2 regions of the Rhodococcus (subgen. Prescottella) soli genome follow, and region 1 is predicted to be linked to the other one. Evidence: riboswitches for the same ligand, from Rfam matches in the RefSeq annotation. Region 1 holds a riboswitch; the other holds the start of a gene.

What was found. A riboswitch is a leader RNA that binds a small molecule or an ion and turns the genes downstream of it on or off. The one in region 1 is predicted to bind S-adenosylmethionine.
Region 2: it holds a riboswitch for S-adenosylmethionine, as region 1 does, so the genes downstream of both, ABI214_RS20855 (bifunctional o-acetylhomoserine/o-acetylserine sulfhydrylase) here and ABI214_RS11135 (aminotransferase class V-fold PLP-dependent enzyme) in region 1, are expected to answer to the same signal.

Annotation. Positions count from the first base shown of each region.
Region 1 is NZ_CP157276.1:2,363,743-2,368,155, forward strand. Features, by position in the region: gene ABI214_RS11130 (hypothetical protein) at 1-169, opposite strand, end outside; gene ABI214_RS25495 (putative leader peptide) at 213-296, opposite strand; gene ABI214_RS11135 (aminotransferase class V-fold PLP-dependent enzyme) at 362-1,678, opposite strand; SAM riboswitch class IV at 1,733-1,847, opposite strand; gene ABI214_RS11140 (hypothetical protein) at 2,061-2,663, opposite strand; gene ABI214_RS11145 (Pls/PosA family non-ribosomal peptide synthetase) at 3,040-4,413, shown strand, end outside.
Region 2 is NZ_CP157276.1:4,495,274-4,499,686, forward strand. Features, by position in the region: gene metX (homoserine O-acetyltransferase MetX) at 1-433, opposite strand, end outside; gene ABI214_RS20855 (bifunctional o-acetylhomoserine/o-acetylserine sulfhydrylase) at 430-1,731, opposite strand; SAM riboswitch class IV at 1,880-1,995, opposite strand; gene ABI214_RS20860 (amino acid permease) at 2,212-3,612, shown strand; gene hutH (histidine ammonia-lyase) at 3,673-4,413, shown strand, end outside.

The DNA.
Region 1 (4,413 bases):
TGTCGGGGCCGACGGTCAGGTCGACCCAGTAGTCGGGGCCGGTCAACGGGGTGTTCCCGGCGACACGGGCGGCGGCGGGATGATGTCCGGAGCCGCTCAGTTCGACGGCGACGCGCAGCGCGCGGCGTGGGACGGAGGAGTGGACGGAGGCAAAGACGGACTGGGACATGGCGATTCCTCAGGAGAAGGCAGGTGGTGGACGGCGCGGGACGTCAGCGCGTACACATGCCCGAGGAGGTGCGGCACAGGTCGACGTGGCGGCGGGACCACTGGCTGCCCACGTACCTCGACTCCATGCGCGTCACGCTATCCCCCGATCATCTCCCCCACGACAGTTCGAATCACTCTGATTCCGAGTCTGTTACACGCACTCGGAGGCGCCGGCGGCCTCCGTCGAGAAGCCACGGGTCTCGGGAACCGGGTTCCACAGGCCGTCGGTCTTGCCGTAGTTCCAGGTGGCCTCGCCGGCGACGAGCTGGCGGACGGCCGCGATGAGACGCTCGACGTCGTCGGCGGTGGTGCCCAGACCGAGGCTCGCACGGACGGCACCGTCGCCGTGGCCGATGCGGTTGAGGATGGGGTGGGCGCAGAAGCGGCCGTCGCGGACGCCGATCCCGTGCTCGGCCGAGAGGTACGCGGCGATCTCGCCGGGCTCGAAGCCGTCGATCGTGAACGTGACGATGCCGACGCTGTCCGGGGCGTCCGACCACAGGCGCAGCAGCTCCACGCCGTCGATCTCGCCGAGGCCCTGCGCGAGGCGCGTCGACAGCACGCGCTCGTGCTCGACGACCTTCTCGAAGTCCAACGCGGACAGCGCATCACATGCAGCGGCGAGGGCGGCCACGCCGAGGACGTTGGGGCTGCCGGCCTCGTGGCGGGCGGGGGCGGGCGCCCAGCAGGTCTCGTCGATCTTCACCTCGCGCACGGCGCCGCCGCCGGCGAGGTAGGGCTCGGCCTCGTCGAGCCAGTCACGGCGGCCGACCAGCACGCCGGCACCGAACGGCGCGTACAGCTTGTGACCGGAGAACGCCAGGTAGTCGATGCCCGTCTCGGCGAGGTCCACGCGACGATGCGGGGTGAGCTGGGCGCCGTCGATCAGGACGCGTGCACCGCAGCGGTGCGCGGCCTCGACCAGCTCGGCGATCGGCAGCACCTCGCCGGTGACGTTGGAGGCACCGGTGATCGCGAGCAGCGCGGCAGGCTTGGCACACAGCTCGGCGACGATACGACGGATGGTCTCGGCAACCGTGTCGGCAGCCTCGACCTTGCGGGAGTTCTTCCACGGCAACAGGTTTGCGTGATGCTCGATGTCGAGGACCACGACGTCACCGGGGACGCAGTTTGCGAGGAGGTTGAGCGAATCGGTGGTGTTGCGGGTGAAGACCACCACCTGGTCGGCGTCCGCGCCGACGAAACGCTCGACGGATCCGCGGGCGTTCTCGTAGGCCTCGGTGCTCACGCGGGAGGCGTAGCCGGCGCCGCGGTGCACGCTGGCGTAGAACGGCAGCAGTTCCTGAACCCGATCGGTGACCTGCGCCAATGCGGGTGCGCTGGCCGCGTAGTCAAAGTTCGCGTAGGTGCAGGTTCCACCCCCGACGAGTGGAACCTGCAAGTCACAGCCCGACACGCGGGCGAGCGGAGAGGTGGCACAAGCGTCGGCGGTCAGTACAGCGGTCATCACAACATCCTTCGGGTCTTGGGACCCGTCAGCGATGAGAGTTGACGCCGTCGGAGTCCGCGCTTGCCATGTCCTTGTGGACCATGACCTGGTCGTCACCCGGAGCACCCCACCGCGGTTGGAGGGTTGCCGACCAGCTAGCCGGGGCTTGACGCTGGTACTCGTGACCTGGCAACGAGAATGACAGAGCGATTCGAGCGGTGTCAACCCGAACCCGCCCAGTTTCGAATGAGATGGCGGTCACATCCGCGGGGCGCCGCGAGTCGGGCAGGCGTCCAGCATCGGGCCGCGGACCAGCCCGCGTCGACTTCCGAAACCAGCTTCAATCGTGGTCCGAAATCTCACTACTGCAACATGATTGATGCGGAGCAGCGATCCCGCGCTAGGCAATCAGGGCGTAGGTCAGGCCGGCGGCGACAGCGCCGGTGAGCGCACCGACGACCACCTGACCCCTCGTGTGGTCCCCGAGATGAACCCGGGACCAGCCGATCAACGGCGTGAGGACCAGTGCGAGCAGCCACCACGGCGACACCGCCAGGGCCAGCACCACTGCCACGCCGGCCGAAACGCCGGTGTGGACGCTGACCTTCCAGCGGAAGATGCTCGTGATGACGGCGGCTGCCGCCAGTGCGACCAGGCCCGCCGCCATGAACGCGATCATCTCGATCGGTGCATGCGCGACAATCTGCACCACCAGCCCCGCGACCACGACGACCAGCAGCGCGACGATCAACAGGTGCCGCTCGTCGATCTTGGTGACATGATGATCGCCGATCTTCGCCCGCCGAATGCCGGCCAGGATGATGGCCATCGGCACGACGCCCGCGCACACTGCGACGAAAGCACCCCAGCCGGGCGCACCCACCGAGATGCCGATCACCATCGACGAAACGATGTTGACGACCCACGGCGCGCCGGCCTCGGTCAGCACTCGGGCAGCCACGTCGACCGCGTTGCGCCGTTCCCGCACAACGGCATTCGTCATCGTTCCACGACCAGCTCTCCGTTCGTTCGGGCTCGGGGAAACGAGCCGCCGGACGGCAGGTGACTGTACTGGAGGCCCGAGCCGCGGGAGGCACGCCCGCTGCAGCCGTCGGTGGACTCAGCCGGCAACGATCTGCCGGAGCTCGACGCACCTCAGCGGAATCCGCGACGCCAGCGCCACTGCGAACGGGCCGTCCGTCACCAGCGCGTACTCGTCGGTGCCGGGAATCGACGCGGGGCCGGTTACCCCACTTTCGTGAACACGACCTGCCGGGGGCGCGGATTTCGCCGCATCCGGGGGAGAATCGTTCGAAAGAACCGACAGCCTGGCCGACGGGTACCCGGCGACGGGGTGTTCATCCACCGGACACCTTGCCGTGAGAGAACCAGGTGCCCGTCCGACCAGGCACAGAGAGGGACAGCCCGGATTGTCTGCCCAGCCAGCAACAGACCAGACGGATCAGCAGGCTCACGACCTGATGGAACGGGTACCGGCCCAGTTCCTCAGGTCGTCCCTGGCGCCCGCACCCCGCACGCTTGTCGACATCCTCGAGGCCACCGCTGCGGCCTATCCGGATGCGACGGCGATCGACGACGGCACCGCGCCCCTGACCTACCGCGAACTGCTCGAAGAGATCGCGACCGGCGCCCGCTGGCTCGCCGACGCCGGGGTGGGCGCGGGCGACCGGGTCGGGGTGCGGATGCCCTCGGGCTCGCGCGACCTGTACGTCGCGATCCTGTCGGTGCTGGCGGCCGGCGCGGCGTACGTGCCGGTCGACGCCGACGACCCCGACGAGCGCGCCGAACTTGTGTTCGGGGAGGCGCAGGTGGCGGCGATCCTCACCGCCGACGGCGTCCAGCCCGGCACCGCACCGCACCGCGCCGTCGCTCCGGACGTCCGCCCGCCGACTCCCGACGACGACGCCTGGATCATCTTCACGTCGGGCTCCACCGGCACCCCGAAGGGCGTCGCGGTCACCCACCGCAACGCGGCCGCCTTCGTCGACGCCGAGGCCCGGATGTTCCTGCAGGCCAACCCGATCGGCCCCGAGGATCGGGTGCTCGCGGGGCTGTCGGTGGCGTTCGACGCGTCGTGCGAGGAGATGTGGCTCGCGTGGCGGCACGGCGCCGCACTGGTCCCCGCGCCCCGTTCGCTGGTGCGCAGTGGCATGGACCTCGGACCGTGGCTGGTCTCCCGCGACGTCACCGTCGTCTCCACCGTCCCCACGCTCGCGGCGCTCTGGCCGGCCGAGGCGCTCGAGGCGGTGCGACTGTTGATCTTCGGCGGCGAGGCCTGCCCACCGGATCTCGCCGAGCGCCTCGCGGTCCCCGGCCGCGAGGTGTGGAACACGTACGGCCCCACCGAGGCCACCGTCGTCGCGTGCGGCGCACTGATGGACGGCACCGGCCCGGTGCGGATCGGTCTGCCGCTCGACGGCTGGGACCTCGCGGTGGTCGACGCGTCCGATGCGCCGGTCGCCGAAGGCGAGGTCGGCGAACTCGTCATCGGCGGTGTCGGGCTTGCGCGGTATCTCGATCCGGCGAAGGACGCCGAGAAGTACGCGCCGATGCCCACGCTCGGCTGGGACCGCGCCTACCGCAGCGGCGACCTGGTCCGCCTCGACACCGCCGGCCTGCTCTTCCAGGGCCGCGCCGACGACCAGGTCAAGCTGGGCGGACGCCGCATCGAACTCGGCGAGGTCGACAACGCGCTCCAGCACCTGCCCGGGGTGAGTGGGGCGGCCGCCGCG
Region 2 (4,413 bases), 2.1 Mb from region 1:
GCGCGACCTCGGCGGTCACCTGGTCGCGGATCGAGATCTCGGGGAACCGCGATCCCCACGGCGCGCCGTCGGCCGCGAGTGAGCCCGGCCCCGTCGTGCCGCGGCAGCCGCCGAGCACGTTCGCCGCCAGCACGCACCACTCGTCGGTGTCGATCGGTGCGCCGGGGCCGACCATGCCGTCCCACCATCCGGGGGAGGGATGCTCGTCGTCGGCCGGGCCGGTCACGTGCGAGTCGCCGGTGAGGGCGTGCTCGACGAGGACCACGTTGTCCTTGTTGGGGGAGAGCTCACCCCAGCGCTGGATCGCAAGGGTGACATCGGGCAGCACCACACCCGTCTCGAGTTCGATCGAGCCGATGTGCACAAAGCCCAACTGCCCGTCCGGCGGGGGGAATCCCGCCGGACGGGCGTTGCGAACCGAGCTGACGGTCAAGACGCCGCCGCCGCAAACCCGGCTTCGAGGTCGGCGATGATGTCGTCGATGCCCTCGATGCCGACGGCGAGGCGTACCAGACCGGGCGTGACACCCGACGCGAGCTGCTCCTCGGGGGTCAGCTGCGAGTGCGTGGTCGAGGCCGGGTGGATCACCAGCGAGCGCACGTCACCGATGTTGGCGACGTGGCTGTGCAGCGTGAGCGCGTTGACGAACTTCTTGCCCGCGTCGACGCCGCCGGCCAGCTCGAACGCGACGATCGCGCCGGTGCCGCGCGGCGCCAGCGTCTTGCCGCGCTCGTGCCACGGCGAGGACTCCAGGCCCGCGTACGACACGGACTTCACGTCGGGGCGCGCCTCCAGGTACTCGGCGACGGCCTTCGCGTTCGCGACGTGGCGCTCCATGCGCAGGCTCAGCGTCTCGATGCCCTGCGAGATGAGGAACGCGTTGAACGGCGAGATTGCGGCGCCGAGATCGCGCAGCAGCTGCACGCGGGCCTTCAGCGCGAACGCCGGGGCGCCGAGGTCGGCGTACACGACACCGTGGTAGCTCGGATCGGCCGTCGTGAAGTTGGTGTGGCGGCCCTGCGTCCAGTCGAACTTGCCGCCGTCGACGATCACGCCGGCGACCGCGGTGCCGTGGCCGCCGAGGTACTTGGTGGCCGAGTGGACGACGATGTCGGCGCCGTGCTCGAGCGGGCGGATCAGGTACGGCGTCGCGACCGTGTTGTCGACGATCAGCGGGAGGCCGTTCTCGTGCGCGACCTTCGAGATGCCCGGGATGTCGAGCACGTCGTTGCGCGGGTTCGAGATCGACTCGCCGTAGAACGCCTTGGTGTTCGGGCGGACAGCGGCACGCCACTGCTCGATGTCGTCGGGATCCTCGACGAACGAGACCTCGATGCCCAGCTTGCGCAGCGAGTAGTGGAACAGGTTGTATGTGCCGCCGTACAGGCGCGGGCTCGACACGATGTGGTCGCCGGCCTCGGCGAGGTTGAGGATCGCGAACGTCTCGGCGGCCTGACCGGAAGCGAGCAGCAGCGCGGCGACGCCACCTTCGAGCGCGGCGATCCGCTGCTCGACGGCGTCCTGCGTCGGGTTCATGATCCGGGTGTAGATGTTGCCCGGCTCGGCCAGACCGAACAACGCGGCCGCGTGATCGGTGCTGTTGAACGTGTACGACGTGGTCTGGTAGATCGGCAGCGCACGTGCGTTGGTGGTGCCGTCGGGCAGCTGACCAGCGTGGATCTGCTTGGTCTCGAAGCTCCAAGTCGACGAGGGGTCCGTGATTTCGGTCATGAGTCGTTCTACTCCAGGTTCGGGAGGTGAAGTCTGCAGATGGGGTTGGCGCAGCAACGTCTGCGCGCCTGGGGACCGGCTACTCGTGACAACAACACATGATGAACCTCCGGTGGGGCATGGCCCGGTTAGTGGGTCCGTCCCAGCGGACCCGCGCTTGTTTGCCGACTTGCGTCGGAAAACCTGGTCATCACCCGGGGCACCCCACCGCGGTTGGAGGGTTGCCGGCCAGCGAGCCGGGGCTTGGCGCTGGCACTCATGACCTGCCGCCGATAGTAGCGGTATCGACCGCACGGTTGGAAGGAGGCCGGGCAAGTGGGTCGAAAACGAAAGTGACGAACCCCACTTGACTTACATGTCTATACAGGACTAGACATGTGCCGCAGGTTGTGACGCGGGGCACAAAACTCGAACAAAAGCCAGGGTTTTTCGATCCGTCGCCGCGCCAGCCGATAACGACACCGTCCAGGGAGTTCGATTGTGACAGACACCGCCGCGAAGCTGACCCGAGGCCTCACAGCGCGCCATATCCGCTTCATCGCCCTCGGTTCCGCCATTGGCACTGGCCTCTTCTACGGCTCTGCGGAGGCGATAACCCAGGCAGGGCCGTCCGTCCTGCTGGCCTACTTGATCGGCGGCGCGGTGATCTACATCGTGCTCCGTGCGCTCGGCGAGATGGCGGTGAGCAACCCGGTCTCGGGTTCGTTCGGCGAGTACGCGAGCAAGCATCTGGGCCCGCTCGCGGGCTTTGCGACCGGCTGGACCTACACGTTCGAGATGGTCGTGGTCTGCCTGGCCGACGTGACGGCCTTCGGCGTCTACATGGGCTTCTGGTTTCCGGATGTCCCACGGTGGATCTGGGTGCTGTCGGTCATCTTCTTCATCGGCGCGATCAACCTGCTCAGCGTCAAGGTCTTCGGTGAGGTGGAGTTCTGGTTCACGATCGTCAAGATCGTGGCGATCGTGGCGATGATCGCCGGCGGTATCGCCGTCCTGATCTTCGGGTTCGGTCTCCACGACACCAGCGAGGGCGTGTCGAACCTGTGGAACGAGGGCGGGTTCTTCGCCACCGGGATCGGCGGGTTCCTCGGCTGCTTCGCGATCGTGATGTTCGCGTTCGGTGGTACCGAGATCATCGGTATCACGGCGGGTGAGGCGGAGGATCCGGAGAAGACCATTCCGCGAGCGATCAACACCGTGCCCATCCGGATCATCGTCTTCTACGTGCTCACGCTGGCCGTGATCATGGCGATCACCCCGTGGCAGAACATCGGGTCCGAGGGCAGCCCCTTCGTCCAGATCTTCCAGGGACTCGGCATCGGTCCGGCCGCGACCGTGCTGAACGTCGTGGTGATCACCGCTGCGCTGTCCGCGATCAACAGTGACATCTTCGGCGCCGGCCGCATGATGTACGGAATGGCGCAGCGTGGGTACGCGCCGAAGTCGATGGGCCGAGTCTCCCGCAACGGGGTCCCGTGGATGACCGTGGTGATCATGGTCGCCGCGCTGTTGGTCGGCGTGGTGCTCAACTACGCGATGCCGGACCGGGTCTTCCTCGTCATCGCGTCGATCGCGACCTTCGCGACGATCTTCGTCTGGCTGATGATCCTGTTCGCCCAGTACCGCTCGCGGAAGAAGATGAGCGCGGACGAGGCCGCCGCCCTGAAGTTCCCGGTGCCGTTCTGGCCGTACGGACAGCTGATCGCGATCGGCTTCCTGGTCTTCGTGATCGCCATCCTGGCCTTCGACGCCGACTCCCGGGTGGCGCTCGTGGTCGGTGCGGTGTGGCTGGTGCTGCTCGCCCTGGCCTACCGCCGCTGGGTCAGCCCGAACGACCCGAAGCCCGCAATCGACGAAGAGACCGTCGTCGATCCCGTCTGACGCCGACGACAACTTCGATCACGACCTTCTACTTTCTACTTTCGAAACGGAGAACAAGTAATGAGCACGAACACCCTCCCGCGCACCGGCGACGAGGCAGCGAACGAGATCGCACCGGTCGTTGTCGGTGTCGGCGCGGTGACGCCCGAGGAAGTCGTGCGCGTCGCACGGTTCGGTGCGACGGTGCAGCTGTCCGACGATGCGCTGTCGGCGATCGGCGAGAGCCGCGCCCGCATCCGCGCGCTCGCCGAGGACCCGAAGCCGGTCTACGGCGTGTCCACCGGCTTCGGCGCCCTGGCGACCCGGCACATCCCGCTCGAGTTGCGGGCGCAGCTGCAGCGCAGCCTCATCCGCTCGCACGCCGCCGGGTCCGGTCCCGAGGTTGAGCGGGAAGTGGTCCGCGCGCTGATGCTGCTGCGCCTGTCGACGCTGGCGACCGGACGCACCGGCGTTCGCCCGGAGGTGGCGCAGGTCTACGCCTCGCTGCTGTCGTCCGGGATCACGCCGGTGGTCCACGAGTACGGCAGCCTCGGCTGCTCCGGCGACCTCGCGCCGCTGGCGCACGTCGCGCTCGTCGTCATCGGTGAAGGCACCGTGCGGGACGCGGCCGGGACGCTCATGCCCGCGGCCGAGGCGTTGGCCGCGGCCGGGATCGAGCCCGTCCAGCTCGAGGAGAAGGAGGGCCTCGCCCTCATCAACGGCACCGACGGCATGCTGGGCCAGCTGGTCCTCGCCTGCCACGATCTGCACAAGCTGCTCTCGCTCGCCGACATCACCGCGGCGATGAGCGTCGAGGGCCTG